4 regions of the Streptomyces aurantiaciflavus genome follow, and region 2 is predicted to be linked to each of the others. Evidence: riboswitches for the same ligand, from Rfam matches in the RefSeq annotation. Region 2 holds a riboswitch; each other region holds the start of a gene.
The links. A riboswitch is a leader RNA that binds a small molecule or an ion and turns the genes downstream of it on or off. The one in region 2 is predicted to bind cyclic di-AMP.

Region 1 (7,352 bases), on a different contig from region 2:
CCCCGAGCCGGCCGGGGGCCCCGACACGGGTGACATGCTGCCCGTCGTCGCCCCCCGGCTGCGTTCCCTCCGCCGCCGGGCCGGCCTCACCCTGGAGGCCGCGGCCCGCGCCGCCGGTCTGTCGCCCGCCCATCTCTCCCGACTGGAGACCGGGCAACGACAGCCCTCGCTGCCGATGCTGCTCGCGCTCGCCCGTGTCTACGGTACGACCGTCTCGGAGCTGCTCGGTGAGACGGTCGCCGACCGGGACGCCGTCGTCCGCGCCGCCGACATGGAACCGACCCGGGCGGGCGGGTGGACCTACTGGCAGGCCGGTGCGCCGGGGCGGGGCATGCAGGCCCTGCGGGTCCATGTGCCGTACGGCTCCCAGGGCGACATCGTGCGCGTCCACCCGGGGGAGGAGTGGCTGCACGTCCTGCGGGGGCGGCTGCGGCTGCGCCTCGGGGACACCACCCACCTGCTCGGGCCCGGCGACAGCGCGCACTTCGACTCGCTGACCCCGCACCGCCTCGCCGCGCCGGACCCCGACGGGGTCGAGCTCCTGTTCGTCCACACCCTGTTGCAGAGCCCGACGGCCGCGCTGTGCCTCGGCCCCACCCCTGGAGAGACGCCATGAGCGACATCGAAGAGCGGTTCCCGCGCAGTCTCTGGATCCGGCTGATCATCTACATCGCGGTGGGGCACGTCTTCGCGGCGTTCCTCTGGCTGCTCTTCGAGGTGGGGGCCAACCAGTAGAGGCCCGCGGACGTCAGTCGAGCAGTCGCTCGCGCAGCCGCTCCCGCGTCTCGGGGGCGAGCTCGAGCCCCCGTTCCAGGTAGGCGTCGACGCCGCCCCAGGTCTCCTCGATGGTCTCGAGCGCCGCCGTGAGGTACTCGGCGCGGGCGTCGAAGAGGGGGCTGAGCAACTCCATGACCTCGGGGGAGTAGGCGTCGGCGGAGGCGCCGCCGCGGTGGACCTTGTAGCGGCGGTGCTTGGCGTTGGACTCCAGGTAGTCGGCGAGGATCGCCTCGCGCTCCACGCCCAGGGCGAGCAGCGTCACCGCGACGGACAGGCCGGCACGGTCCTTGCCCGCCGCGCAGTGCATCAGGGCGGGGACGCTGTCCTCCGCGAGCGCGTGCAGCACCTGGGAGTGCTCGGCCGTGCGCTCCTTGATGATCCTGCGGTACGAGGTGATCATCCGGTGGGCGGCCCTGCCCTCGCCGAGGATCTCGCGCAGCTGGTCGATGTCGCCGTCGCGGACCATCTTCCAGAACTCGGCGCCGTCCGCCGGGTCCGTCAGCGGCAGGTTCACGTTGCGCACGCCCGGCAGCTCGACGTCCGGACCCTCCAGCTTCTGGTCCGCCGCGTTGCGGAAGTCGAAGATCGTGTGCAGCCCCAGGGACGAGAGGAACGCGGCGTCCTCGTCGGTCGCGTGCGCGAGGTGGCCGCTGCGGAACAGCACACCCGGGCGCACCCGCCGTCCGTCGGCGGTCGGCAGCCCGCCCACGTCGCGGAAGTTGCGCACAGCGGCCAACTCGGGCTCGGTCGACGGGATCTGCTGCGTCACGGGGGCTCCTCCCAGTCGTCGGCCCCGGTCGGCGCGGCTCCGTGGCCGCCGGGACACCTCCCTGACCATACGACATGCCGTGCCGGGCCCCTGGGTTGTCCACAGGCCCGAAGACGGCTCCCGGCCAGGTGAAGAGTTGCCCACAGGAATTGCCCGCCGGCACACCCGCCCCTGATGATGTGCGTGCTTGATCGCACCTGTTCGAATCAGTGGGAGTTTGTGATGCCCGAGTCCGCCGCCGACGGTCGTACCTGGCTCCTTTCGGGGCCCGGCAGCAGTTACGCCGTCCATGTCACCGAGGCCGACGAGCTCGTGCATCTGCACTGGGGTCCGCGGCTCACGCTCGCCGACGCCGAGGCCCTCGCCGTGCGCCCGCTGCCGGACTACTGGCCCTTCGAGTCCCCGCTCGACGGCCGCGAGGAGTACCCCGTCGAGGGCGGCGCCCGCTTCGTCCGGCCCGCCCTGTCCGTGCGCACCGCCGAGCGGCGCGGCACCGAGTGGACCTTCGCGGGGCACGAGACGGAGGGCGACGAGCTGCGGCTGCGCTTCCGGGACGCGGGGCTGGACATCACCCTGCACTACCGGATGCGCGGCGACGTCGTGGAACGCTGGGCGACCCTGCGCAACGAGGGCGACGAGCCCCTGGAGCTGCTCCGCGCCGACTCGGCCACCTGGACCCTGCCCGACCGCGAGGACTGGCGCCTGTCCCAGCTGCACGGCCGCTGGGCCGCCGAGTCCCGCCTCACCCGGGCCCCCCTCACCTACGGTGAGAAGGTCATCGGCAGCCGCCGCGGCCACACCGGCCACCAGCACCTGCCCTGGGTCGCCCTGGACACCGACGCGACCGAGGAGCACGGCGAGGTCTACGGCTGCGCCCTCGGCTGGTCGGGCTCCTGGCGGATCGCCGTGGCCCAACTCCCCGACGCGCGCGTGCAGATCACCGGCGGCGCCGGGTACGACGACTCGGGTCTGCTGCGGCTGGCGGTGGGGGAGTCCTTCACCACGCCCGTCTTCGCCGGACTGTGGACCGACGGCGGCTTCGGCGGCGCGAGCCGCGCCTGGCACGCCTACCAGCGCGCGCACGTGATCCCGGACGCGGAACGGGACCGGCCGGTGCTGTTCAACTCCTGGGAGGCCACCTACTTCGACATCTCCGAGGAGCAGCAGGCGACCCTCGCCCGGCGCGCCGCGGCCATCGGCGTCGAGCTGTTCGTGGTCGACGACGGCTGGTTCGGGGCGCGCACCGGCGATCACGCCGGGCTCGGCGACTGGCGGCCCAACCCCGACCGCTTCCCCAACGGCCTCAAGCCGCTCGCCGACCAGGTGCACGAGCTCGGCATGCAGTTCGGCATCTGGGTGGAGCCCGAGATGGTCAACCCGGACAGCGACCTGTACCGGGCGCACCCCGACTGGGTGCAGTTCCAGCCGGGACGAAAGCGGACGGAATTCCGCAATCAGCTCGTACTCAACCTCGCGCGCGAGGACGTCCAGGAGTACCTGTGGGAGCAGCTCCACACGCTCCTGTCCAGCGCGCCCATCGACTACGTCAAGTGGGACTTCAACCGCTGCTTCACCGACGCCGGCTGGCCCGACGACTCCTACGCCCAGCGGCTCTGGGTCGACCATGTGCGCGCCCTGTACGCGCTGCTGGACCGGCTGCGGGCGGCCCACCCGGGCGTGGCCTTCGAGTCCTGCTCGGGCGGTGGCGGGCGGATCGACCTCGGGGTCATGAGCCGCACCGACCAGGTGTGGACCTCCGACAACACCGACCCGCTGGACCGGCTCGCCATCCAGCACGGCTTCAGCCAGATCCACCCCGCACGGGTCATGGCCGCCTGGGTCACCGACAGCCCCAACACCCAGCTCAACGGGCGGGTCAGCTCGCTGCGCTTCCGGTTCGTCAGCGCCATGGCGGGGGTGCTCGGCGTCGGCGGCGACCTCGCCGAGTGGACCGAGGAGGAACTCGACGAGGCCGGGCGCTGGGTGGAGCTCTACAAGGAGATCCGGCCCCTGGTGCAGCACGGCGACCTCTACCGGCTGCGGGCCCCGGAGGGCGGGCTCAGCGCGGTGCAGTACGTGCGCGGGGACGAGGCCGTCGTCCTCGCCTGGCTCCAGGCGCAGCGGTACGGCGAGCCGGTTCCGGCGCTGCGGCTGCGCGGCCTCGACCCGACGGCATCGTACGAATGCCTCGAAACGGGCGAAGCGTACCGGGGGGCGGTGCTGTTGCACCACGGGTTGCGCACCGGACTGCGGGGCGACCTTGATGCGGCGGTTATCCGTCTGCGTCGCATCTGAGGTTTCTGTCCGAATTGGATCCTTCATTCCAACTCGCTCCGGAATAAAGGATCCTGGAGGGCTGTCACGTGAGGAGCGTCATATTCGTGACCGTGCGTCGCCCGTCATGTTCACGTAATTATGGCGCTTTTCAAGGGCGTTCCATGGAAAGCGGCCCTTTTGATGCACGGAGCGTGACGGGGAATTCTCGCAGCGGATCAAGAGAAAGGCGTGAACAGCGCAACCTCTGCTTGTCCCTGTGCGTCTAGGTCGCTTACGTTCCACTCCACTCCGGACGGACGCCCAATCCTGCCGCCGCCCGGAGCCCGCACACACTCACCCGTGCACGGCAGGAGCGGGGGACCCACAGGCAGAACCGCCTGTTCCGGTCTCCGGAACAGGCTTGGGGTAAAGCCGTGCCTCGGTACGGCCGGACATCTCCAGTCCGCACCCGACAGCTCACCTCGCAGGCGCCGGAGAGGAATTCGCCATGCCCGCGAAGGGTAAGCACCGCCGTCCGAAGCCCCAGCGCTTCACCCGCTCCATCGCCGCCGCCGGAACCGGCGGCGCCGCGCTCGCACTCCCGCTCATCGGGGCCACCGGCGCCCATGCCGCGCCGGCCCAGTCGGCGGCCGCCCAGTCGATTTCCTCGGTTTCCTCGGTTTCCTCGGTTTCGGAAAAGGCCGTTCAGGCCGTCCCGGTCGCGCAGAAGTCCGCCGCCGAGTCGAAGTCCGCCGCGAGCGCCACGACCTACACGGTGCGGGCCGGCGACTACCTCTCGAAGATCGCCGACGAGCAGCACGTCAGCGGTGGTTGGCAGCGGCTCTACGAGGACAACCGTGAGGCCGTCGGCGGCAACCCGTCGCTCATCCACCCCGGCCTCAAGCTCTCGATCGGCAAGAAGGCCACGGCCGGCGCCACCAAGTCGCCGTCCGCTTCGACCGGTTCGTCCTCCTCCTCGAAGTCCTCGCAGTCGTCGAAGTCCTCGAAGTCGTCGGACTCCTCCAAGTCCTCGGCCTCACAGTCCTCCGCGTCGAAGACGTCGACCACCGAGGCCGCCGAGCTCACCGGCAACGCCACCGGTTACGTCCAGCCCGTGGCCGGCGCCACCGTCGGCACCCCGTACCACATGTCCGGCAGCATGTGGTCCAGCGGTTACCACACCGGCGTCGACTTCGTCGTCCCGACCGGCACCTCGCTCAAGGCGGTCGGCGCGGGCACGGTCGTCTCCGCGGGCTGGGGCGGCGCGTACGGCAACCAGGTCGTCATCAGGCTCGCCGACGGCTACTACGCGCAGTACGGCCACCTGTCCCAGCTCTCGGTCTCGGCCGGCCAGACCGTCTCCGCGGGTCAGCAGGTCGGCCTGTCCGGCGCGACCGGCAACGTGACCGGCCCGCACCTGCACTTCGAGATCCGCACCACGCCGAACTACGGCTCGGACGTCGACCCGGTCGCCTACCTCCGCGCCCGCGGCGTCCCGGTCGGCTGACCTCCCGCACGACCACCTGCCTGACACGCACACCGAAGGCCGGATCCCGATCCACGGGTCCGGCCTTCGGCGTGCGCGGCACCCGTCGGGCCGGTGTGCGGGTGCCGACCGCCATGGTCGGCTTCGCTTTTTCATGATCGTTTCATTGCGGTCCTGTGGCAGGTCGCCCCCGGGCGTCGACAGCCGGGCCGGAGTCGGGACACAGTGATCTCCGTCAGGTGCAAGCGCTTTCTGACGCTCTGTGGAGGTCCCGAGTGAACCCCGTCCGACGCCGAAGAGCCGTCGCCGTCACCGCTGCCGCCCTGCCGGCCGGGCTCTGCTCCCCGCCCGGGGGCCAGGCGGCCGAGCGCTACGCGGGCACCGAGACCCGCCGTGTCCCGCAGCCCTCCCTCATCACCCCCGCCCACTGAAGGAGCCGCATCCCATGACGACCACGCGCAGAGCCTTCGGCGCCCTGGCCGCCGGCGCCGCCCTGTCCGCCCTCGCCCCCACCGCGAGCGCCTCGCCCCGCCACCGCCGCCTCGTCGCCCACGACGACTTCCGCCACGGCCTCGGCAAGTGGGCCGTGGAACTGGAGAACGGCGGCACCGTCACCGCCTCCCGCGGGACGCTGGAGGTCGACGTGCCCGCCGGCGCGACCATCTGGTTCAAGCAGCGCCTCGAAGGGCCGTACGTCCTCGAGTACACCGCGACCCCGGTCTCCGCGGGCGGCGTCAACGACCGCGTCTCCGACCTCAACAACTTCTGGAACGCCGTCGACGTCCGCTCCCCGGACGACCTCTTCGCCACCCCGCGCGGCGGGGCGCTGGCGGAGTACGACCACCTGAAGACGTACTACGTCGGCTACGGCGCCAACACCAACACCACCACCCGGCTGCGCCGCTACGTCGGCCAGGCGGGGGTGCGGCCCCTGATTCTCGACTACACCGAGCCGCTGCTCGTGGCGAACGAGCCGAACCGTGTGCGGATCGTCTCCGACGGCTCCACCGTCCGGTGGTGGAACAACGGGCGGCTCGTCTTCGACTACACCGACCCGGAGCCCTACACCAGCGGGCACTTCGCGTTCCGCACCACCTGGAGCCACTTCCGGATCAGCGGCTTCCGGGTGTGGTCGCTGCGTCGACGTGGCTGACGGGGTGCCTTATTCCCTGATTGGCAAACTCTTTAGGAGTGGCTTATCTCACCGCACGTCAACCCCTGCCTACGGTCGCGTAGGTCACATTCGAAGGAGGATCATGCACTCCTGTGGCAGACGATTCGAAGAGTGACAACAGATCAGTGATCGGGTCGTACGTGGCGGTGGGGGACAGCTTCACCGAGGGCGTGGGCGACCCCGGCCCCGACGGGGCGTTCGTCGGCTGGGCCGACCGGTTCGCGGTACTGCTCGCGGACCGGCGGCCCGAGGGCGACTTCCAGTACACCAACCTGGCGGTGCGCGGAAAGCTGCTCGACCAGATCATGGCGGACCAACTGCCGAAGGCGGTGGAGCGCGCGCCCGACCTGGTCTCCTTCTGCGCGGGCGGCAACGACATCCTCCGCCCCGGCACCGACCCCGACGAGGTCGCCGAGCGCTTCGAGCGGGCCATCGCCGCGCTGACCTCCGCCGCCGGCACCGTCATGGTGACGACCGGCTTCGACACCCGTGGCGTGCCCGTGCTGAAGCACCTGCGCGGCAAGATCGCCACCTACAACGGGCACGTCCGTGCCATCGCCGACCGGTACGGCTGCCCGGTCCTCGACCTGTGGTCCCTGAAGTCGGTGCAGGACCGCAGGGCCTGGGACGACGACCGGCTCCACCTCTCTCCGGAGGGCCACACGCGCGTGGCGCTGCGCGCCGGACAGGTCCTCGGCCTCGACGTCCCGGCCGACCCGGAGCAGCCCTGGCCGCCGCTCCCGCCGCGCGGCACCCTCGATGTCCGGCGCGACGATGTGCACTGGGCGCGCGAGTACCTGGTGCCGTGGATCGGGCGCCGGCTGCGCGGGGAGTCCTCGGGCGACCATGTGACGGCCAAGGGCACGCTGTCGCCCGACGACATCAAGATG
Region 2 (7,352 bases):
CGGACAGGGGGTGGCTGTCCAGGGCGAGCCAGGCGTCCAGGAGCTGCCGTATCTGGTGGTCACGGCGGACGGCGAGGACGACGGCCACGACGGACGGGGCGAGCGCGGCGAGGCCGAGGAGCGCGAAGACCGGGCCGAGGAGGAACGCGGTGGGGTCCTTCTCCTCGAACTGCTGCACCGGCAGGACCAGCAGCGACCATCCGATGATCGCCGCGAGCGCCAGCAGCCACAGCAGCAGCACCCGGTGGACACCGAGGCTGCGCCGGTGCAGTTCCTCCAACGCCCGCTGACGGTCGGCCAGCAGCGTGGAACGGTCCGGCCAGGTGCGGAGGTACGGCGGAGGTGGGGGAGGGGGAAGCGTGGCGCGGGACATCGGGGCTCTTTCGGGCGGACGGGGAGGAAGAGACGACGTACGACGGCGTGCCGTTGCCGCGCGCCGAACCTACCGCGTCGCATGTCCATGCCCGGGTCGCCCCCCGCCACGGGTTCACACCACCCGGGTCGCCCCCGCGTACGGCATCTCGTCGAGTGGTGCCACGCGCACCGGGGCCGACGGGTTCGGGGCGTGGATCATCCTGCCGTCACCGATGTAGATCCCTACATGGGTGATGCCGGAGTAGAAGAACACCAGGTCGCCCGGGCGGAGTTCGGAGCGGGAGACACGGCGGCCGGCGTCGATCTGGGCGTATGTCGTGCGGGGCAGGGAGACGCCCGCGGAGCGGTAGGCGGCCAGGACCAGGCCCGAGCAGTCGAAGGCGTTCGGGCCGGTCGCGCCCCACACATAGGGGCTGCCGAGCTTGGAGTAGGCGTAGGAAAGGGCGGCCGCGGCACGGGAGTTGGTGGTGGTGGCGGAGCCGGGGGCCTGGAGGGTGTCGCGGGCGCCCGTCGAGGCCCGCGAGGCGCGGGTGGCGCCCGTCGCGCCGTCCGCTCCTTGCTCGAGCCGGGCGCGTTCCTGAGCCGTCAGCCGGGACAGCAGCCGGCGAGCCGCGTCCAGCTTTCCGGTGATCGTCTTCTTGTGCCGCTTCAGTTCCGTCTGACGCGTCTGGAGGGAGGTCAGTTCGACGCGGGCGGCACCGCGCAGTTGCTCGATCTCGCGCAGCTGTCTGCGGACGCGGGCGACGGCGGCGGACTGGCGGTCGCCGGCGCGTTCGGCGAAGGCGGCGCCGTCGAGGTACTGGTCGGGGTCGTCGGAGAGCGCCAACTGCATCGCGGGGTCGAGTCCACCACTGCGGTACTGCGCCGCCGCCATCGATCCCAGCGCCTCCCGCGCCGAGTTGAGCCGCGCCTCCTTGCGTGCGGCCTCGTCGCGCAGGGCCTTCAACCGCTCCTCGGCCGCCGTCGCCTTCTCCTGCGCGCCGTTGTACTTCTCGGTGGCGGCCTCCGCCTCCTGGTACAGCTTGTCCACCTTGGCCTTCACCTGCGCCGGTGTGGGGCTCGGCTCGGCGTGTCCGGTGCCGTCGAAGACCGTCGTGCCCGCCGCGCCGGCGAGGGCGATCGTGGCCGCCGTGCGGACGCTATGGCCGCCGAGCGAGCGCTGTCGGGGCTTGCGGTGCGCTGCCACGTGGGACTGCACGTCCTTTCGTACGACCGCCTCGTCGGGTACGGCCATCAGGGGCCCGGGCGGGACCCACTGCCCGCCGGGAGCGGACGGACGTACGGCCGCGGGGAGCGGCTGACGCGCCCGGCGGCGGCCCGCACAGGGGAGCGGGGCGCCGCCGGACTTTCTCGGCGGTGGTGGCCGACTGCCGCCCCTGGCCCGGGCGGCGGTGGGGAGCCGGTCACCTGGGGGAGGACGCTAGGCCCGTCCGTGTCGAGTCGGTAACGGGATGTGCGGAAGTGACGCGAGCGCAGTGACAGGTGACCGGGTGTGGTCGTCGATCCGGTCCAGGAGCGTCGACTTCGGGCGGCGCGCTGACCGATACGGCGGAAACCGGACACGTCGGAGCGGCGGAGTGCTATGGGGCGCATATGCAGGTGCCGTCACAGGAGGTGGGCCGGTGTCGGGTGGCCTCCGCGCGGCTGATTAGCATCCGGCTTCATGGACGTACTCATCCATCTCTTCGTCGGCCTGCACATCATCGGCATCGCCGCGCTCCTCGGCGGCTTCCTCACGCAGATGAAGGCGATGGGCCAGGGCACGGCCCGCTTCGTCCCCGCGATGCTGCACGGCGCGGCGACGATGCTGGTCACCGGCGTGATCCTGGTCGGCCTCAACCAGGCGGACGACCAGGAGGTCAACAACATCAAGATCGGCGTGAAGCTGGTACTGCTGATCGTGATCCTCGGCCTGGTCTACGTGAAGCGCGACGACGAGAAGGTGGACAAGCCCCTGTTCGGTCTGGTCGGGCTGCTGACCGTGGCCAACGTCTTCATCGCGGTCCTCTGGACCTGACGGCCGCGCGGGCCGCCGCGACCGATCCCGCGGCGACGGCCGTCCACGCCGCCACCGCGATCCACAGCAGCACCCGCCCGGGCCACTCCAGCCACGGGACGCCGACGGCGGCGGCGACGGACAGCGTCCCCGCCGCCGTCATCCCCATCGCGAACACCGTCGCCCAGCGCCGCGTGTCGTAGCGCGCCCGCGGCCACCGCGCCTCGGCCACGAGCAGTACGGCGTACCAGCTCAGGTCCAGAATCAGCAGCCCCACGGTCATCGTGCGCAGCGCGCTGGTGTCGTCCTCGTTCCACAGGTACAGGCCGCCGTCGTCGGCCGTGAGGAGCCTCGACCCCGCCAGCGCCGAGATGGCGAGCGCGCCGCCCGCCACCCAGTGGTCCCCGGCGCCCCCGGCCACCTGCCGCAGGTCGAAACGGGCCAGCGCGAAGCCGTACAGCACCAGGCCGAGCCAGAACAGCACGAGCGCGGTGTGCGCGAGCCAGGCCGCTTCCTCGGCCCGGGCAAGAGTCGCACCGAGTACGGCCAGCCCCTGTGTGGCCACACAACACAGGAACACCGCCCCGGACATGCGCCGCCTCCAACGCCGCATGACGTTCACCAGCAGCACGGGCCACAGCACCGCCGCGAGCGCCAGCAGCGACTCGGCGAGCTGCTGCCGTCCGAGCGCGGAGAACCGCGTGCCGAGCACGGTGGTCGCCGCGACGGCCGTGAGCGCCTCCGGCGCACCTGCCTCCGCCCGCCACCGCTCGCGCTCGCCCAGAAGCCGTACGACGAAGCCCACTGCCAGCGCCACCCAGACGGCGCCCGCCGTCGCCAGTGCGATCCGGGACAGCACCGCGTACCCCGCCAGATCCAGACCGACCGACAGGATGCCGCTTGCCAGCACAACGGCCCCGGCCGCCGGCGTACGCCGCGCCCACCAGGAGCGAAAGGGGGAAGAGCCGGGCATGCGGCCGATGCTAAGCAGCACGGGACGGCTTGCGAGGGGGCACGCGCGCGGGGACGAGGAATTACGCGCGGGCACAGGACAGCGGAGACGGCGTGGGGTGAGGGGTGTCAGACGGGGTGGGGCGGAGTGCGCCGGCGCGGAGAGGGGGCTCCAGGGGCGCCGGTCGCGCAGTGCGGGCGCCGGGCGGAGGTGAGGGGCGCGCGGACGGGGCGCCGCGCTCCCTGACGCACTGGAGCCACCCGCTCACGCGCGCGTGCCCCCACTCACAGGCACGCGACGACCGCCCGGCGACGCCCCCGGCGACGACCGCCGGGCACCGGCTGCCCTCAGGCCGGGCGCACCACGCTGTGGATCGACGACTCGCCGTCGTAGTACACCGACTCCTCGCGCACGTACGCGCCCGGCTTCGGGGCGTGGATCATCATGCCGTTGCCGATGTAGATGCCGACGTGGGTGACGTCGTCGTAGAAGAAGATCAGGTCACCCGGGAGGGCGTTGGCGAGGGGGACGGTGGTACCGGCGTTCACCTGGTCGTAGGTGGTGCGCGGGAGGGTGACGCCGGCGGCCTTCCAGGCGGCCTGGGTGAGGCCGGAGCAGTCGTAGGACTCGGGACCGGTGGCGCCCCAGACGTACGGCTTGCCGATCTGCGCGCGGGCGAAGGCGAGCGCCTTCTCGGCCTTCGTGGTGTACGAGGCGTCCGCGGCGGGAGCGGACGAGGACGGCGACGACGACGAGGACGTGTCCGAGCTCGAGGAGGTGCTGCTCTCCTGCTGCGCGGCCGCCGCCTCGGCCGCCTGCTGTTCCGCCAGTTCCGCCGCCTTGCGGGCGGCCTCCTCCTGCTTCTGCTTCTCGATCGCGGCGAGCCGCGCCTTCTCCTCCGCCGTCAGCTGCGACAGCAGCGTGCGTGCGGTGCTGAGCTTCTTCTGGACGGTGGCCTTGGCGGTCTTCAGGTCGTTCTGCGAGTCGGTGAGCGTCTCGAGGCTCTTCGTGGCCTCCTGACGCTTCTTCATCGTCTCCGACTGCTCGGTGAAGTAGTCGTCGACCGCGCCCTTCTGGCGTTCGGTCAGGCGCCCCATCAGCTGGGTCTGGTCGAAGTAGTCCTGCGGGGAGTCCGCGAGCAGGAAGGTCGCCGTGTCGGGCGCGGAGGCACCGGTGCGGTACTGGGCGGCGGCGAAGGAACCGAGCCGCTCCCGTGCTTCGTTGAGCTTCTGGGCGCGCTGCGCGACGTTGTCGAGGAGGGAGTCGACGCGCTTGCGCTGCTTGGTCGTCTTCTCCTTGGCGGCGTTGTACTTCTCGGTCGCCGTCTCCGCCTGGCGATAGAGGTCGTCGACCTTCTTCTCGACCTCCTCCAGACTCGGCTTGTCGTCCGCGGAGGGCGCGGCGTTGGCCGTCTGGGAGAGCAGGGCCATCGAGGTGAGGGCGGCGGTGGCGAGAGCGGGCGTGCGTATGCCTGCTACGCGCGTACCCGAGGGGCGTGGCTTGCGGTGCTGCGACGCCAAGGGAGGCGACTCCTTCCATGTTCCGCCTACCGGGTTAGCTGTCGGGTTCGGGCGGGTGGTTCGGAAGGGTTGCCCTACGGCCTTGTCTCCGGAGGGGAGTCGGGCCGATTCACCCCAAGGTCTCGGTGGGTCCCCGGCTCCGGCTGCCGCGAGGGGGCGCGCCGGACTCGGCGGAGGCCGCGCGGCCCGGCGAGGTTCGCCGGTGGGGGTCGTACGGCCTGCCCGGCACGGTAGCCAACTGGTGTGGCCCCTGTGAAGGTTGATGGGTGATATGCCCGATACATTTTCGTGACCTTGGGTCAGGGCTTCACGCGGCGCCGCCAATCCGGAGTGATGTGAGCTCATTCGCTCACTTCATGCCGCAATGGCACTGTCCGACCGGTTTCATGGTTGTCGACCGAATAATCCCGACCGCGCCAAGCGCAAGTACGTGCCGAGCCCTCCGGTCACGGTCCGTGACGCGTTGATTCGGCAGGGCGAGGACTCAGGGCGCCCGGTCCCGCAAGATCGCCGGATTCTTGATCGGCCACTGAATTCGCGGATGTTCTGGGGACGGCGGCGGGTTGTCAGTGAGGGCCCCTAGACTCGGAGAGCGATGAGCAGCCTCTTTGACGACAGCTTCCTGGCGGACCTCCAGGCCCCTCGTGGCCACGAGGAGGAGCCCCCGCCGCCGCCCGAGGACGATCACGCTCCGGAGCCGCTTCCGGACGATCTGTTCGGCGGGAAGTTCGACGTGCCTCCGGATCGGGACGCCTACTACCGCGACGGCGCCCCGCGCCCGGCGATCGACGCGGCGGCGCTCCTGGAAGGGCTCAACGACAACCAGCGCGCCGCCGTCGTCCACTCCGGCACCCCCCTGCTCATCGTCGCCGGCGCCGGATCCGGCAAGACGCGCGTGCTCACCCACCGCATCGCCCACCTCCTCGCCGAGCGCCATGTCCATCCCGGACAGATCCTCGCGATCACCTTCACCAACAAGGCCGCGGGCGAGATGAAGGAACGCGTCGAGCAGCTCGTCGGCCCGCGTGCGAACGCGATGTGGGTGATGACCTTCCACAGCGCGTGCGTGCGCATCCTGCGGCGCGAGAGCAAGAAGCTCGGTTTCACGTCGTCGTTCTCGATCTACGACGCCGCCGACAGCAAGCGCCTCATGGCCCTGGTCTGCCGCGACCTGGACCTCGACCCGAAGCGCTTCCCGCCGAAGTCCTTCAGCGCCAAGATCAGCAACCTCAAGAACGAGCTGATCGACGAGGAGGACTTCGCCGCCCAGGCCACCGACGGCTTCGAGAAGACCCTCGCCCAGGCCTACGCCCTCTACCAGTCGCGGCTGCGCGAGGCGAACGCCCTCGACTTCGACGACCTGATCATGACCACGGTCAACCTGCTGCGCGCGTTCCCCGACGTCGCCGAGCACTACCGCCGCCGCTTCCGGCACGTCCTGGTCGACGAGTACCAGGACACCAACCACGCCCAGTACGCCCTCGTCCGCGAGCTCGTCGGCACCAGCGAGCACCCCGTCGACGTACCGCCCGGCGAGGACGACATCCCGCCGGCCGAGCTGTGCGTCGTGGGTGACGCCGACCAGTCGATCTACGCCTTCCGCGGCGCGACGATCCGCAACATCCTCCAGTTCGAGGAGGACTACCCGGACGCGACGACGATCCTGCTGGAGCAGAACTACCGCTCCACGCAGACGATCCTGTCCGCCGCCAACGCCGTCATCGAGCGCAACGAGTCCCGCCGCCCCAAGAACCTGTGGACCAACGCCGGCGCGGGCGCGCGCATCACCGGATACGTCGCCGACACCGAGCACGACGAGGCGCAGTTCGTCGCCGACGAGATAGACCGCCTCACGGACGCGGGCGAGGGGAAGGCCGGCGATGTCGCCGTCTTCTACCGCACCAACGCCCAGTCCCGTGTCTTCGAAGAGGTCTTCATCCGCGTCGGCCTGCCCTACAAGGTCGTCGGCGGTGTCCGCTTCTACGAGCGCAAGGAGGTCCGGGACGTCCTGGCCTACCTGCGTGTCCTCGCCAACCCGGAGGACTCGGTCCCGCTGCGCCGCATCCTCAACGTGCCCAAGCGGGGCATCGGCGAGCGCGCCGAAGCCATGATCGACGCCCTCTCCCAGCGCGAGAAGATCAGCTTCCCGCAGGCGCTGAAGCGCGTGGACGAGGCCTACGGCATGGCCGCGCGGTCGACGAACGCCGTGAAGCGGTTCAACGTGCTGATGGAGGAGCTCCGTACGATCGTCGAGTCCGGTGCGGGCCCGGCGACGGTCCTGGAGGCGGTGCTCGAACGCACCGGCTACCTCGCCGAGCTGCAGGCCTCCACCGACCCGCAGGACGAGACCCGTATCGAGAACCTCCAGGAACTCGCCGCCGTGGCCCTGGAGTTCGAGCAGGAGTCCGGTGAGGGCGAGACGTCCGGTTCGCTCTCCGACTTCCTGGAGCGGGTCGCGCTCGTCGCCGACTCCGACCAGATCCCCGACGAGGAGGAGGACGGCTCGGGC
Region 3 (7,352 bases), on a different contig from region 2:
GGGCCGTTGCTGGTCGGGCCCGGGAGGAGGGGGGTGGGTTCGAGGCGCGGGAGGGGTGGCAGGCGGCCACCAAGGATCGGCTCGGGGCGGCCGTCGCCGGGCTTGTCGAGCCGGGGGCGCGCGTGTTGCTCGACGCCGGGACCACGACCGTCCATGTCGCCGAACACCTCGCCGCGCGCGGGCCGTTGACCGTCGCCGTGCTCAGTCTGCAGGCGGCCGTACGGCTGGCCGACCGGCCCGGGATCGACCTGCTGGTCGTCGGCGGGCGGTCACGGCCGGGGGAGCGGTCCCTGGTGGGGCCGTTGGCGCTGCGGACTCTGGAGTCGCTCGCCTTCGACCTGTTCGTGATGTCCATCGGCGGGGTGCACGCCACGCACGGCTGGTCCGAGTTCTCCCTGGACGACGCCGCCGTGAAGCAGGCGGGACTCGGCCAGGCCGTCCGCACCGTCGCCGTGGCCGACGCGACCAAGCTGGGCGTCCGCGCGTTCAGCCAGGTCGCCCCGCTCGACGCCGTGCACACCTTCGTCACCGACGCCGCCGCGGCCGACCCCGTCACCCACCCCGGTGGCCCCCAGACCCTGGACGCCCTGCGCGAGGCGGGCGTCGAGACCCTGCTCGTCTGAGACCGGCTCAGGGATCCGACTCCCGAACCGACCCGAGCCGCCCGCAGTAACCGAGTACGCCCTCAGTAACCGAGTACACCTCGGCAACCGCACCGCACTTCGACAACCGAGCCCTCTCAAGGAGTGAGTGAGCCAGTGACCCGTCCTCCCCTGATGGTCCTCGTCGCCGGGCCGTACCGTTCCGGCACCGGTGACGACCCCGCCAAGCTCGCCGCGAACGTACGGGCCATGAACGAGGCCGCCCTCGCCCTGTTCCGGGCCGGGCACCTTCCCGTCACGGGCGAGGCGCTCGCGCTGCCCCTGCTGGAGACGGCCGGCAGCACCGCCCCCGGCGACCCGCTCTTCGAGGAACTCTTCCACCCCGTCGCCGAACGCCTGCTCGACCGCTGCGACGCGGTCCTGCGGATCGGCGGCCCCTCGGAGGGAGCCGACCGGATGGTGGCGCGGGCGCGGGCCCAGGGCAAGGACGTCCACACCGATCTCGCCGACCTCGGCGTCGTACCGGCCGGTGACCGCCGATGACGGAGCACACCGGTCCGGGCCGCCCGGGCATCGACCTCCCCGACGCGCGCGGCCGTACCGGACTCGACCGCCAGGGGCGCGACCTCACCGGCAACCCCCGCGTCCGCATCCACGACGTGGAGGTCCTCGCCTGCGACTGGTCCGTCCTGCGCCGCACCACCTTCGACTACCAGCACAGCGACGGCCACTGGAGCCGCGAGCGGCGCGAGACGTACGACCGCGGCGACGGCGCGACGATCCTGCTCTACGACCCCGAGCGGCGTACGGTCCTGCTGACCCGTCAGTTCCGGCTGCCCGCCTACGTCAACGGGCACCCCGACGGCATGCTGCTGGAGACGGCGGCCGGGCTGCTGGACGGCGACGACCCGCAGGCGGCGATCCGCCGCGAGGCCGAGGAGGAGACCGGCCGGACCGTCCACGAGGTCGAGCACGTCTTCGACGCCTACATGAGCCCCGGCTCGGTCACCGAACGCCTGAGCTTCTTCGCCGCGCCCTACGACGGGTCGGCCCCCGGCGCCGACACGGCCGGCGTCGCCGACGAGGGCGAGGACATCACCGTCGTGGAACTGCCCTTCACCGAGGCGCTCGCCCTGATCCGCACCGGCGAGATCGCCGACGCGAAGACCATCATGCTGCTCCAGTGGGCCGCGCTCGACGGCCCCTTCGGGCGCGAGTGACCAGCGGGGAGACGACGACGGGGATCCGCGGAGGCCTGAGGAGGCCTCAGCCCACGCTGAGCTCCGTCAGGTCCGCCAGTGGCAGCGTGTGCTGCGTCTGCAGGACCTTCGCGCGCAGGTAGCGCACGTTGTGCGGGGTGGTGAAGACGCCCGTGGGCACCCGGTCGTGCACGTCGATGTCCAGCCCGCGGAGCTGGTCGGCCTTGTCGGGGTTGTTGGACAGCAGGTCCAGGGCGGTGATGCCCAGGGCGCGCAGCATCTGGGCGGCGGCCGTGTAGTCCCGGTCGTCCTCCGGCAGGCCGAGGGCGGCGTTGGCCTCGTAGGTGTCCAGGCCCTGGTCCTGGAGGGCGTACGCGTCGAGCTTGTTGTAGAGACCGATGCCCCGGCCCTCCTGACGGAGGTAGAGCAGGACGCCGCCGCGGTCGGCGATGCGCTCGACGGCCTCGCGCAGCTGGGGGCCGCAGTCGCAACGGGCGGAGCCGAAGACGTCGCCGGTCAGGCACTCGGAGTGCAGCCGGACCAGGGGGACGGGGCCGGGGTCGCCGAGGACGACGGCCACGTGCTCCTGGCCGTCGACCAGGCCGTGGAAGGTGACGAGTTCGGCGTCGACGGAGTAGCCGTCGGCGAAGCGCAGCGGTACCCGGACGCGGGCACGCGGTGTGGCGGCGGGGGTGTCGGGCATGCGGGTCTCCGGGTCCAGGCGATCATCTCTGCTTCAGATTTGAAGCAGATCTACGAGTCGAGACCCTACCCTATGCTTTAAATTTGAAGCAACGGATTTGTGGCGCGCCTCATGCGGCTGCGGCCCACGGGGCGTGGCTCAGGGCGGCATGACTCGCGGGCGGCGTGGCCCATGGGCGGCATGGCTCATGAGCGGCGTGGCTCGTATGGGTTGCGACTCACGGGGTCACGGCTCGCGTGGTCGGCTTACGGAGGCGGGGCTCGCGTGATCGCGGCTCACGTGGTCGCGCCTCACGTGGGTCCCGAGCAGGGCGACGAGCGTCGGCGCCACGGGAGATCGTCGGGCGCGGCCTCGCTGTCGCCTCCCTGGAGTCCCTGTGTGACCTGCGTGAAGATCTCCTCCAGCTGCCTCACCTGCTCGGGCGTGAGCCGGTCGAAGAGGAAGGCGCGGACCGTCTCGACATGGCCGGGCGCCACGCGCTCCAGGACCGTCATGCCCTCGTCGGTCAGGACCGCGACGCTCCCGCGCTTGTCCCAGCGGCACTCCTCGCGCCGCAACAGCCCGTCCTTCTCGAGGCGGGTCACCGCATACGTCAGCCTGCTGCGGGTGATCTTCAGCCGCTCCGCGAGGTCGGTCATGCGCAGCCGTCGCTCCGGCCTCTCGGAGAGGGTGGCGAGGATGGAGTAATAGAGGTGAGGCATGCCGGCCTCCTGCTGGAGCTGCCGGTCGATGGCGTCCTCCAGGAGGAGGTATCCGGCGACGTACGCGCGCCAGGCGCGTTGCTCCTCGGGGGTGAGCCAGCGGGTCGTCATGCCACCAGTGTAGGTTTGTTTCAAACTTGAACCAAGAGCTGTCCCGGCCGGATACCGCTCGGCCAGGTTCCACGGAGAAAGGCCACCCGGCCGAGCCGCCGCCGACCCTGGCCCACCGCCGGCCCCAACCGCTGCCAGACCCGACCCGTCAGCCCCGACCGCCGACAGACCCGACCGCCGACAGACCCGACCCGCTTCCAGCCCCGACCCGCCGGCCCCGACCACCGACAGACTCAGCCCGCTGTCACGCCCAACCCGCCGCCAGACCCAGTCCGCCGCCAGAACCAGCCCGGGAGACCGCGCCGATGCCGTACCCGTACGTCCTGCTGTCCGCCGCCGTCTCCCTCGACGGCTACCTCGACGACACCGGCCCCGACCGCCTGCTGCTCTCCAGCCCCGCCGACTTCGACCGGGTCGACGAGGTGCGCGCCTCCGTCGACGCGATCCTGGTCGGCGCCGGCACCATCCGCGCCGACAACCCCCGGCTCCTGGTCAACTCGCCCGACCGCCGGGCGGCCCGCCTGGCCGCGGGCAAGCCGGAGTACCCCCTCAAGGTCACGGTCAGCGGCTCCGGCGAGCTGGACCCGGCGGCGAAGTTCTGGCACACGGGCGGCGAGAAGGTCGTGTACACGACCGACAGGGGCGCCGAACGCGCCCGCGCACTCGGCATCGCCGCCGACGTCGTCCCCCTGGGCCCCGGCCTCGACTGGCGACGACTCCTCGAACACCTTTACGACGTCCGGGGCGTACGGCGGCTCATGGTCGAGGGCGGCGGCACCATCCACACCCAGCTCCTGCAGGAGGGCCTCGCCGACGAACTCCAGCTCGTCCTGGCCCCCCTGTTCGTCGGCGAGCCGAACGCGCCCCGGCTCTTCGGTCCGGGCGGCTACCAGGGCGGACGGCTGCGGCTCGTCGAGACGCGCCGCATCGAGGACGTCGTCCTCATGCGCTACGAGCCCACCGCACCCGGCACCGGCCCGCTCCCCGCCGCCGCCGACCGGCACTGGCTGGCCCTCGCCTGCGAGCTGGCGGCCGCCTGCCCGCCCTCGCGGACCGCGTTCAGCGTGGGCGCGGTGGTGGTGGCCGCCGACGGGACGGAGCTGGCCCGCGGCCACTCCCGGGAGGCCGGCGACCCCGTCGTCCACGCCGAGGAGGCGGCTCTCGCGAAGATCGACCCCGCCGACCCCCGACTGCCCACCGCCACCGTCTTCACCAGCCTGGAACCCTGCACCCGGCGCTCCTCCCGCCCGGCGCCCTGCGCCCGCCTCATCCTCGACGCGGGTGTCCGCCGGGTCGTGACGGCCTGGCGGGAGCCGGACACCTTCGTCCACGCGGCCGACGGCACCGGGCTGCTGACGGCGGCGGGCGTGGACGTCGTCGTACTCCCGGACTACGAGGAGCAGGCCAAGGCACCCAACAGCCACCTGTTGTGAGCCCCCCGGGGGGGACCCCTGTGATCCGGTCGGTGTCCCCTCGGAGCCGGTCGGGACTCCCTTGTGAGCTGGTCGGGGACTCCCTCATGAGCTGGTCGGACAGCCCATGAATCAACCGTTGTGCTTCGTGTCCCACGCATGGCGTACACTGGTGTCATACCGACGCGGGGTGGAGCAGCTCGGTAGCTCGCTGGGCTCATAACCCAGAGGTCGCAGGTTCAAATCCTGTCCCCGCTACTCAAGGCCGAGGGCCGGAACCCGAATCAGGGTTCCGGCCCTCGGTGCGTTCATCCACTTCCCCGTACTTCCCCGTACTTCCCCGCATGTCTTCACCCTTGATCATCATCACGGCCGGTGACCGGGTGAGCGCCGTCCGCATAACATCTGAGTCACCATCAAAACCCGTGTGACCCCTGATGCGCCCCTGAGGTATCTCCTAGCGAAGGTCAACTCGCCCGTTTTTCACCGGACGTGGGACAAAAGTCCAGGCCAAAAATGTTGTTGATCAAGCGGAACGGCTTGGAATCCCGGGCCCGGGTCTATTAACGTTCGATAACGCAGCGCGGTCGTCCCAGCCGTCACAAGAGGCGGCTCCGTGCGCACGCGCCGAATCCCGTAAGGGAACCGGGGAACCACCACCTTGGGGTGAATCACGCGGAAGCCGCCGTGTAACAACGGCCGGTATACGCGCGTAGGAGACCTTCCCGCTCCGAACCCGTCAGCTAACCCGGTAGGCGACGGAAGGAAAGGAGTACGCCCGCGTGGCGTCCAACCGGCCTGCCCCAGAAGCCCCCAGCGCGCCCAGCCAGACCTTCGGCTACGGCAGCTACCGCACCGACGAGGGCCCCTGGGAGGAGTGGAACCCCACCGAGGAGTCCATTCGCCCGGTTCGCGGCCGGCACCGCGTCGCCAAGTCCAAGCAGCGCGGCGGACTCGCCCGCAGCTCCACCGTCCTCGGCGTAGGCGTCATAGCCGCCGTCGGCGGCGCGGGCATGGCCAGCGCCAACACCGGCAAGCCGCCGGTCTCCATCTCCATGCCGGACCTCCCCTCCGTGGGTTCCCTGATCTCGGACGAGGACACCCCCGAGGAGACGGCGCCCGCCCTCAGCACCTTCGGCACCTCCGTCGCCACGGACGACAGCACGGAGAGCGCCGCCGACGCCGGCGAGGCGCTGCGCAGCCGGATCATGGCGCAGGCCGAGTCGCAGCAGAGCCAGATCGAGGCCAAGGCCCTGGCCGCCGCCAAGGCCGCCGCGGCCAAGGCGGAGGCCGACGCGGCAGCCAAGGCCAAGCAGGAGGCGGAGGCCAAGGCCGCCGCCGCGAAGAAGAAGGCCGCCGAAGAGGCCGCGAAGAAGGCCGAGGCCGAGCGCCTCGCCGAGCTCGCCAAGCAGTACACGCTGCCGACCTCCTCGTACACCATCACCTCGACCTTCGGCCAGGCCGGCGCCTACTGGTCCTCCGGGTACCACACCGGCCTCGACTTCGCCGCCCCCACCGGCACCCTGATCAAGGCCGTGCACAGCGGCACCATCACCTCCGCAGGCTGGGACGGGTCGTACGGGTACAAGACCGTGCTCACCCTCGACGACGGCACCGAGATCTGGTTCGCCCACCAGTCCTCCATCAGCGTCAGCGTCGGCCAGAAGGTCTCCACCGGTGAGGTCATCGGCCGAGTCGGCGCCACCGGCAACGTCACCGGCGCCCACCTCCACCTGGAGGTCCACCCCGGCGGCAGCAGCTCCGGCATCGACCCGGGAGCCTGGCTGCGGGAGCACGGCGTGAACCCCTGAGTCTTCCGGGGAGTTTCCGGAGGTTCCCGGGGGTCGGTGAGGTCTCCCGCGTTCTCCCCGGACATTTCCCGGATGTTTGCGAACCCTTGGCCGGAGACGCGGAATGCGCGCCTCCGGCCAAGGCGTTGACGCAGAGCATGACTTCTCTGCGCAAGCTCGGTTCCTCCGACCTCGAGGTCTTCCCGCTCGCCCTCGGCGGCAACGTCTTCGGCTGGACCGCCGACGAGACGGCCACCTTCGCCGTCCTCGACGCCTACACGGCCGCCGGCGGCAACTTCGTCGACACCGCCGACTCCTACTCGGCCTGGGTCGACGGCAACAGCGGCGGCGAGTCCGAGACCCTGATCGGCAAGTGGGTGAAGGCGCGCGGCAACCGCGACGACGTCGTGATCGCCACGAAGGTCAGCCAGCACCCCGACTTCCAGGGGCTGAGCGCCACCAACATCAAGGCCGCTGCCGACGCCTCCCTGCGCCGCCTCGGCACCGACCACATCGACCTCTACTACACCCACTTCGACAAGCCCGAAGTGCCCGTCGAGGAGATCATCGGCGCCCTCGACGACCTGGTGAAGGCCGGCAAGGTCCGGCACATCGCCGCCTCCAACATCTCGCCCGAACGCCTGCGGGCCTCCCTGGACTTCTCCGACCGCGAGGGCCTCGCCCGGTACGTGGCCCTCCAGCCGCACTACAACCTGGTCTCCCGCGACACGTACGAAGGCGAACTCCAGGACGTCGCCGCCGCCTCGGGGCTCGCCGCCGTGCCGTACTTCTCGCTGGCGTCCGGCTTCCTCACCGGCAAGTACCGGCCCGGCA
Region 4 (7,352 bases), on a different contig from region 2:
CAGGACCTTCTTGAGGGTGTGGTAGACCTCGGTGCCCCAGCGCAGGGCCTCGGAGAAGGACTCCGCGCCGATCGGGGCGATCATGAACTCCTGGATGTCCACGTTGGAGTCGGCGTGCGAGCCGCCGTTCAGGATGTTCATCATCGGCACCGGCAGCAGGTGCGCGTTCGGGCCGCCCAGGTAGCGGAAGAGCGGCAGGTCGCTGGCCTCGGAGGCGGCGTGGGCGACGGCGAGGGAGACGCCGAGGATGGCGTTGGCGCCGAGGGAGCCCTTGTTGTCGGTGGCGTCCAGGTCGAACATCGCCTGGTCGATCAGGCGCTGCTCGGTGGCGTCGTAGCCGACCAGCTCCGGGCCGATCTGCTCGATGACGGCGAGGACGGCCTTCTCGACGCCCTTGCCCTGGTAACGGTTGGGGTCGCCGTCGCGGAGCTCGATGGCCTCGAAGGCACCGGTGGAGGCGCCGGACGGGACGGCGGCACGACCCGTGCTGCCGTCGTCGAGGCCGACCTCGACCTCGACCGTGGGGTTGCCTCGGGAGTCCAGGATTTCCCGGGCTACGACGACGTCGATGGACGGCACGAGCATCTCCTTCTTGGGATGTGACGCTGGTAGTGCGGGGCACGTGTGGGCCGTGATGAGCCCTTGCTGAGCCTTGCGACTAGAGCCTAACCGTCCCGGGGCCGTCGGCAGCCGACCGACCGTCCCGTGGACAGACTGACGGTACACATTGTTCCCGGTCGGAACAAAGGGGGCCGGGGAAACTCCGGGAACTGAAGGGCGACTCCGGGAACGCGAGGTGAACCGCGGGACACGGGCGGGCAAGGAAAAACCCCGCCCCGGTGCGTACGGGGGAACACGCACCGGGGCGGGGAGCCCGTGAGGGCGGGGGGCACCCTCACGAGGCCTTCAGTGTGCGGGCCTCGGTTGTGAGGGGGCTGTGACTTGGGTAAGAGCCGCCTCTTACTTCAGGTGCAGCTGCTGGCCCGGGTAGATGAGGTCGGCGTCCTCGACGATGTCCTTGTTCAGCTGGAAGAGCTTCTCCCAGCCGCCCTTGACGTTCTGCTCCGCGGCGATGGAGCTGAGGGTGTCGCCCTTGACGACCTTGTACTCGCCGTCGCCCTTCTTGACCTTCTTGCCGGTCGGGGTGGTGACCGTCTTCTGGGTCTTCCGGGTCTCGGTGGCCGGGCGCTCGGCGGAGCGGGAGGCGCTGCGCTCCTCGGTCGAACGGGTGTTGGCGCCCGACGAGCCGGAGCCGGAACCGCTGTCGGCGGAGCCGCCGTTGTACCCGGCGCTGGACAGGCCCTTGCCGCAGACCGGCCAGGCACCCTTGCCCTGGCTCGCGAGGACCTTCTCGGCGACGGCGATCTGCTGCGCCTTGGAGGCCTTGTCGGCGGTGGAGGCGTACTGCGTGCCGCCGTACGCGGCCCAGGTGGAGGCGGAGAACTGCAGACCGCCGTAGTAACCGTTGCCGGTGTTGATGGACCAGTTGCCGCCGGACTCGCACTGGGCGACGGCGTCCCACTCGGAGGCCGTGGCGGCGGAGGCGCTGCCGGCCGCCATCAGCGGGGCGGCGACGGCGGCGGTGGTGACACCGGCGACGGCGATGGCGCGAGTGGCCTTGGACGGACGACGGTGCTTGCCCTTGCCGGAAAACAGCATGGATCGATCCCCTCACCGACGCCTGCGAGGTGAGCTGTCGGGTTCGGGCCGGTTGAGTTGCCCGGCCACTCCTCCGTGGGAGGTGTGGCTTCACCCCTAGCCGCGGCCGTCAACTGCCCGGTGCGGCACTTACCTTGGGTCCCCCGCTCCTGCCTGCGGCGCTTGACGCGACGACTGTTCCCGGGCGGCCGCTGGCAGGATTCGGCGTTGCGACAGCCGGGGCTCGGGTTGCCGAGCGCTCATGACCGTAGACACGCGATCGGCGGAATTTCAAAGACGATCAGCGCTTCTGAGACTCATCCCACACTTTCACCAAACCGGACATTCGGGTGCGAAGTGTGACGTGAACTCCCCCCGTTTTCTCGGGATTTAGGCCCTATTCGACCCCGGTCACAAGAGTCTGACCGGGAGCGATGTCGCTCGGGTCGGCGCCGATGACGTCCTTGTTCTCGGCGTAGAGGGCGCGCCATCCGCCGTCGAGGTCAAGGGAGTCGGCGATGGAGGCGAGGGAGTCGCCCGCCCGGACGGTGTAGGTGCCGGCCGTGCCGCCGAGGGTGCTCGCGGCGTGACGGCCGGAGGAGGCGGCGGACTTGTCGTCGGTCGCGCTCTCGTCGGCGGTGCCGCCGCGGTGACGGCCGGAGCCGGTCGCGTCGGCCGCGGTGTCGGCCGCACCGGTGTCGACGAGGCTCCAAGAACCGGCACTCTGCCCCGAGTTGTCCGAGTCGTCCGTTTCGCGGGTGCCCGTGGACGAACTGTCGCCCGCCGGTGAACCGCTCGCGTCGGCGCCGGTGGACGGGCCGGACGCGGCGGAGCCGCCCGGCGTGGAGGAGGTGGAAGACGAAGGGGATGAAGGGGACGAGGAGGGCGAATTCGTGGAATCCGGTGAGGAGTCGGCGGACGGGTCGGTGGAGGTGTCGCCGGAATCCTTCGAGGAGCCGGAGGAGTCCGAGGAGCCGGACGAGCCCTTCGACAGGTCGGACAAGCCGGACGTTATGGAGGAGTCGGACGAGTCGCCCGCCACGCCCGTGTCCAGGTCCAGCGAGCCGGACTCCTTGCTGAGCCCGGACGTCAGCCCGCAGGTGCCCCACGCGCCGACGCCCTGGTCGGCGAGGAGCTTCTGGGCGACGGAGATCTGCTGGTTGCGGCTGGCCAGGTCGGGGCGCGAGGCGTAGTCGAGGCCGCCGTACTTCTCCCAGTCCTCCTGGGTCAGGGACAGGCCGCCGTACTCACCGCCGCCCTTGTCAGCGCTCCAGGAGCCGCCGGTCTCGCACTCCGCGACCTTGTCCCACACCGTGCCGTCGGCGGCGCTCGCGCCGGAGGCGCCGAGCAGCGGGATGGCGATGGCGGAACCGGTCACCCCGGCCGCGACGAGGAGGGCCGGGGCCTGGCGGGGGCGACGGTGACGACCGTTCCCGGAGAGCATGCGGGCGCCTTTCTCGAGACAGCAGTGCCCGCGCGGCGACCGAAGCGGGGTCGCCGCGCTGACGAGTGAACGTATCGGCAGACGATCACTTGTCACAAGTTAATGCCGCGCAGATCACGTGAAGATCACAGAGTTGAGGAACGGTCACCTTTGCTTCGCCGTACGGCCACATCACGGCGGGTCAGCGGACGGGTGCGAAAGGTGGGCCCCGGTTCAGCGTGGTTCAGCCGGTGCTACGGGGGTGAACTCCACGGGCAGGGTGCGCAGTCCGCGCATGATGAGGCCGCCGCGCCATCGCAGGTCGGCCGGGTCGGCGGCGAGCCGGAGGTCGGGGAGACGGGTGAGGAGGGTGGCGAGGGCGGTCTGGCCCTCCAGGCGGGCGAGCGGGGCGCCGAGGCAGTAGTGGATGCCGTGGCCGTAGCCGAGGTGCTGGTTGTCGCGGCGGGAGAGGTCGAGGACGTCGGGGTCGGTGAAGCGTGCCGGGTCGCGGTCCGCGGCCGCGAGGACGACGAGGACGGGGTCGCCGGGGGCGATGTCCTGGCCGCCGAGGGTGAGGGGGCGGGTGGCGAAGCGCCAGGTGGCGAGTTCCACGGGGCCGTCGTAGCGCAGGAGTTCCTCGACGCCGGTTTCGAGGAGGGCGCGGTCGCCGGAGTTCAGGGAGTCCTGGAGCCGGTGCCGCTGCTCGGGGTGGGTGAGGAGGGCGTAGGTGCCGTTGCCGATGAGGTTGACGGTCGTCTCGAAGCCGGCGAACAGGAGGATGAAGGCCATGGCGGCGGCCTCGTTCTCGGTGAGGTGCTCGCCGTGGTCGGAGGCGCGGATGAGGCCCGAGATGAGGTCCTCGCCGGGCGTGGGCTCGGCGGACAGGGCCTCGCGCTTGCGGTGGATGAGTTCGGCGAGATAGCCGCGCATCTTCTTCACCGACCGCGCGACACCACCGCGCGGGCCTCCCCCGTGCCGGATCATCATGCCCGCCCAGTCCCGGAAGTCGTCCTGGTCCTCGCGGGGAACGCCGAGGAGGTCGCAGATGGCGTAGATGGGGAGGGGGAACGCGAAGTCGTGGATGAGGTCGGCGGTGCCCTGCGGGGCGAACCGGTCGATGAGGTGGTCGGTGAGCTCCTGCACGCGGGGCGCGAACTCGGCGACACGGCGAGGTGTGAACGCCTTGCTGACGAGGCGTCGCAGGCGAGTGTGGTCCGGCGGGTCGATGTTCAGCAGGTGCGTCATCAGCTCGGCCTTGCGCTCACCGGGGATGCCGGTCTTGCCCTTCGCGTGCGCGGGCTCGTCGTGATGCGCGGGGTTCTTGCTGAGCCGCTGGTCGGCGAGGGCCTGCTTGGCGTCGGCGTACCGCGTGACCAGCCAGGCCTCCACTCCGCTGGGCAGGCGCGTCCTGTGCACAGGCGCGTGCTCGCGGAGCCAGGCGTAGGCGGGGTAGGGGTTGGTGGCGAATTCCCAGGTGAAGAGTTCCGGGGCGGTGCTGTCGGGGGTGGGCTGGTCGGTCACTCCTCGACGGTAGCCGGGATGTCGGCGAGGGCTTCGCGGAGGGCGGTCAGCTGGGCGGCGGCGGACTGGGAACCGGCTTCGGCGGCCCGGGCCAGCCAGTGTTCGGCGCGCATGAGGAGGAGGGGCCCGATGTCCTGTACCGCGACGGGGTTACCGGCCTCGGCTGCCGCCTCGTAGTAGCGGATGGCTTCGGCGTGCTCACCCCGCCCGGCGAGGTACTGGCCGAACAGGAAGGTCCCCCAGGTCTTGCTCCGGTCCGCCAGCCTCTCGTACCAGAACCTGGCGTCGGTGTGGTCCTCGGCAAGGCCCGCGAGGACACCGAGGGTGTTCATCGCGTTGCCGTCCCCCGCCTCACCCAAGGCGCGGAGGGCCGCGCGTCCCGCCCGGACCACGTCGTCGAAGTCGTCCGGGCTGTGCTTGTGCGCCTCCCGGACAGCGCTCAGCCACTGGTCGTGCTTCAGCGGAGACAGGTCCGGCGACCGCAGGGCATCCGCGACCAGGGGTCCGCTCGCCCGCCACGTCCCGGTTTCCTCTCCCCGGACGAGAAGGCCGACGGTGCCGAGCCGGGGCCTGACCGCCCATTCGAGAGCCTCGTCCAGCCAGGGACCGGTCAACGTCGTCAGGGGCTCCAGCGGCACCGCCGCCGTGACCCCGCACCGGGCCAGGTCGACGGCCGCCCGCACCAGCTGGTGCCCGCGCTTGCGCGCCAACGACCGGCCGGCCCGCAGCCACTCCTCCCACAGCTCCGGCCCGACCGCGAGGAACTGGGTCACGCCCAGCGTCCCGCGATGCCGGCGGGCGTCCACGAGGCGCGGATCGGCCGCCTCGTCGAGCCGCGCCAGTTCTGCCTCGCTCCAGTGGCAGGTCAGCTGCACGGTGGACGCTCCGCTCAGCACGCGGGCCGTGGGCCCGTCCCCGAAGCGACGGTCGTCGTAGGCCGCGTCGCGCATGGTGGCCAGGACGAGGACGCCCTCGTGGACGCACTGCGCCAGCAGACCGGCTGTCAGGCCCTGTTCGCCGAGGTGGCCTTCGAGGTCGTCCAGCCAGACGACGTGGTTGCCCGAGCGGTCCCGGCCGCGCAGGGCGGTGGGCAGGCCGCGCAGGTCCGTGCCCGGCTGGGCGTTGTGGACGCGGGTCCGGATGCCGCCGCCCACCCGGCGCAGTGACGCCCAGGCCGTCCTCGACTTGCCGGAGAGCGGTTCCCCCGTGACGACGACCAGTCCGCCGGTGCGCAGGCGCTCCTCGACGATCCGGTCGAGTAGGTCGTCGGTGTCACGGCGCACGTACGGCGGCAGCGTGGGCTCGTCGCCGAAGCGGCGGGCGGGGCGGATACCGAGGGTGAGACGGCGGACGGCGCGGAGTTGAGGCCAGGTGTCGGCGAGGGTGACGGGGGTGGGGGCGGAAGCGTAGTTGTACTGGGCGCCGATCACGGCGGCGTGGAAGGTGCCGTGGCTGAGGTCGACGTGATCGCGGGAGGCGGCCGGGGCAGCCTCGGCGGGCACCACGGGAACGTCGACGTGGTCACAGGTGGGGGCGGGGGCGGGGGCGATGGGAACCGGGATCGACTCGGCTTCCGGTTCGCGCAAGGGCGTACCGCACACCGGGCAAGCGCTGTCACGGCTGCTCGTGGAGGTGCCGCACTCCCTGCAACTCGCAAGGCGATACCTCGTGTTCCTCCGCGCCATACAAGCCCCCGCGCCCACGCCGACGAATCAGAACCCCACCGTACTAATCCCCCACGCCCTCAACCCCGCGAATCGCATCCCGGTAAGCCCGAGCCGCCGCCCGCAGCGCCGCCTCCGGGTCCACGCCCTCCCCCTCGGCCCGGGCCGCCAGGGCGAGGAGCTCGTAGCCGATGCCCTCGGAGGCCGGCAGCGGCACCTCCAGGCCCGCCGACCGCACCCGGGACGACAGCTTCGCGGCGAGGGCCAGGCCCGGCTGGTGGAGGGGGATGCCGTCGGTCACGGACTCCCTCCGCTTCTCGACGGCCTTCGTGCGGAGCCAGTGCTCCTTGACCTCCTCGGGGGTCGTCGCCGTGGCGTCGCCGAAGACGTGGGGGTGGCGGTGGATGAGCTTGGTGACGATCGTGGCCGCCACGTCGTCGATGGAGAACGGGGAGTCCGGATCCTCCTCGGCGATCCTCGCGTGGAAGACGACCTGGAGGAGGACGTCGCCCAGTTCCTCCCTCAGCTCGTCCCGGTCGCCGTCCTCGATGGCCTCGACGAGCTCGTAGGCCTCCTCGATGCCGTACTTGGCGAGGCCCTTGTGGGTCTGCTGCGACGACCAGGGGCACTCGGCGCGGATGCGGTCCATGACCTGGATCAGGTCGAGGAGGCGGGCGCCCGGGAGGTCGTAGGAGGCGGGGAGGAGTTCCAGTTCGGGCATGGCGACGCGGCCGGAGCCCGCCAGGCGGGCGAGGCCGTCCGTCAGGGCGGGTTCGCCCTCGCCGGTCGCCACGACGACGACCGTGCGGCCGCCGGCGCAGGCGGCGACCAGGTCCTCGGCCGTCGGTGAGGTCTCCTCCACCGGTATGCCGGCCTCGCGCAGGTACGGCAGCTGGGGGTGGGCGCCGTCCGCGCACAGGACGCGGTCGGCCGTGCGCAGGGTCTGCCAGGCGGGCCAGGACAGCAGGCCGGGGGCGACACGGTGGCTGGTGGTGAGCAGGACGACTCGGCCGGAGCCGTCCTCGGGCGTCGCACTCGTTGCGCTCGTTGCTTTCACACCCCGAACGTAACCCACGCCCGCGGACCGGCTCCGCCGGTTGTCCACA

Region 1: linked by a shared signal. The riboswitch ahead of ACPT94_RS31100 (M23 family metallopeptidase) and the one ahead of ACPT94_RS11525 (C40 family peptidase) in region 2 are both predicted to bind cyclic di-AMP.
Region 3: linked by a shared signal. The riboswitch ahead of ACPT94_RS38415 (M23 family metallopeptidase) and the one ahead of ACPT94_RS11525 (C40 family peptidase) in region 2 are both predicted to bind cyclic di-AMP.
Region 4: linked by a shared signal. The riboswitch ahead of ACPT94_RS07905 (transglycosylase family protein) and the one ahead of ACPT94_RS11525 (C40 family peptidase) in region 2 are both predicted to bind cyclic di-AMP.

What each region holds. Positions count from the first base shown of each region.
Region 1 covers NZ_JBNCAQ010000031.1:55,632-62,983, reverse strand. Annotated here, with positions in the region: gene ACPT94_RS31120 (helix-turn-helix domain-containing protein) at 1-616, shown strand, start outside; gene ACPT94_RS31115 (DUF6126 family protein) at 613-735, shown strand; gene ACPT94_RS31110 (tyrosine-protein phosphatase) at 749-1,546, opposite strand; gene ACPT94_RS31105 (alpha-galactosidase) at 1,769-3,841, shown strand; cyclic di-AMP (ydaO/yuaA leader) riboswitch at 4,148-4,306, shown strand; gene ACPT94_RS31100 (M23 family metallopeptidase) at 4,311-5,309, shown strand; gene ACPT94_RS31095 (hypothetical protein) at 5,564-5,719, shown strand; gene ACPT94_RS31090 (DUF6250 domain-containing protein) at 5,734-6,441, shown strand; gene ACPT94_RS31085 (SGNH/GDSL hydrolase family protein) at 6,588-7,352, shown strand, end outside.
Region 2 covers NZ_JBNCAQ010000008.1:176,321-183,672, forward strand. Annotated here, with positions in the region: gene ACPT94_RS11505 (hypothetical protein) at 1-373, opposite strand, end outside; gene ACPT94_RS11510 (C40 family peptidase) at 488-1,561, opposite strand; gene ACPT94_RS11515 (hypothetical protein) at 2,039-2,392, shown strand; gene ACPT94_RS11520 (tellurite resistance/C4-dicarboxylate transporter family protein) at 2,370-3,344, opposite strand; gene ACPT94_RS11525 (C40 family peptidase) at 3,671-4,843, opposite strand; cyclic di-AMP (ydaO/yuaA leader) riboswitch at 4,852-5,012, opposite strand; gene pcrA (DNA helicase PcrA) at 5,439-7,352, shown strand, end outside.
Region 3 covers NZ_JBNCAQ010000049.1:44,409-51,760, forward strand. Annotated here, with positions in the region: gene ACPT94_RS38380 (DeoR/GlpR family DNA-binding transcription regulator) at 1-623, shown strand, start outside; gene ACPT94_RS38385 (DUF4406 domain-containing protein) at 777-1,145, shown strand; gene ACPT94_RS38390 (NUDIX domain-containing protein) at 1,142-1,822, shown strand; gene ACPT94_RS38395 (GTP cyclohydrolase II) at 1,869-2,504, opposite strand; gene ACPT94_RS38400 (MarR family winged helix-turn-helix transcriptional regulator) at 2,795-3,316, opposite strand; gene ACPT94_RS38405 (dihydrofolate reductase family protein) at 3,622-4,749, shown strand; tRNA gene ACPT94_RS38410 (tRNA-Met) at 4,913-4,986, shown strand; cyclic di-AMP (ydaO/yuaA leader) riboswitch at 5,344-5,501, shown strand; gene ACPT94_RS38415 (M23 family metallopeptidase) at 5,511-6,539, shown strand; gene ACPT94_RS38420 (aldo/keto reductase) at 6,677-7,352, shown strand, end outside.
Region 4 covers NZ_JBNCAQ010000005.1:280,428-287,779, reverse strand. Annotated here, with positions in the region: gene eno (phosphopyruvate hydratase) at 1-579, opposite strand, end outside; gene ACPT94_RS07905 (transglycosylase family protein) at 961-1,659, opposite strand; cyclic di-AMP (ydaO/yuaA leader) riboswitch at 1,664-1,830, opposite strand; gene ACPT94_RS07900 (transglycosylase family protein) at 2,036-3,082, opposite strand; gene ACPT94_RS07895 (cytochrome P450 family protein) at 3,296-4,582, opposite strand; gene ACPT94_RS07890 (tetratricopeptide repeat protein) at 4,579-6,168, opposite strand; gene ACPT94_RS07885 (nucleoside triphosphate pyrophosphohydrolase) at 6,311-7,303, opposite strand.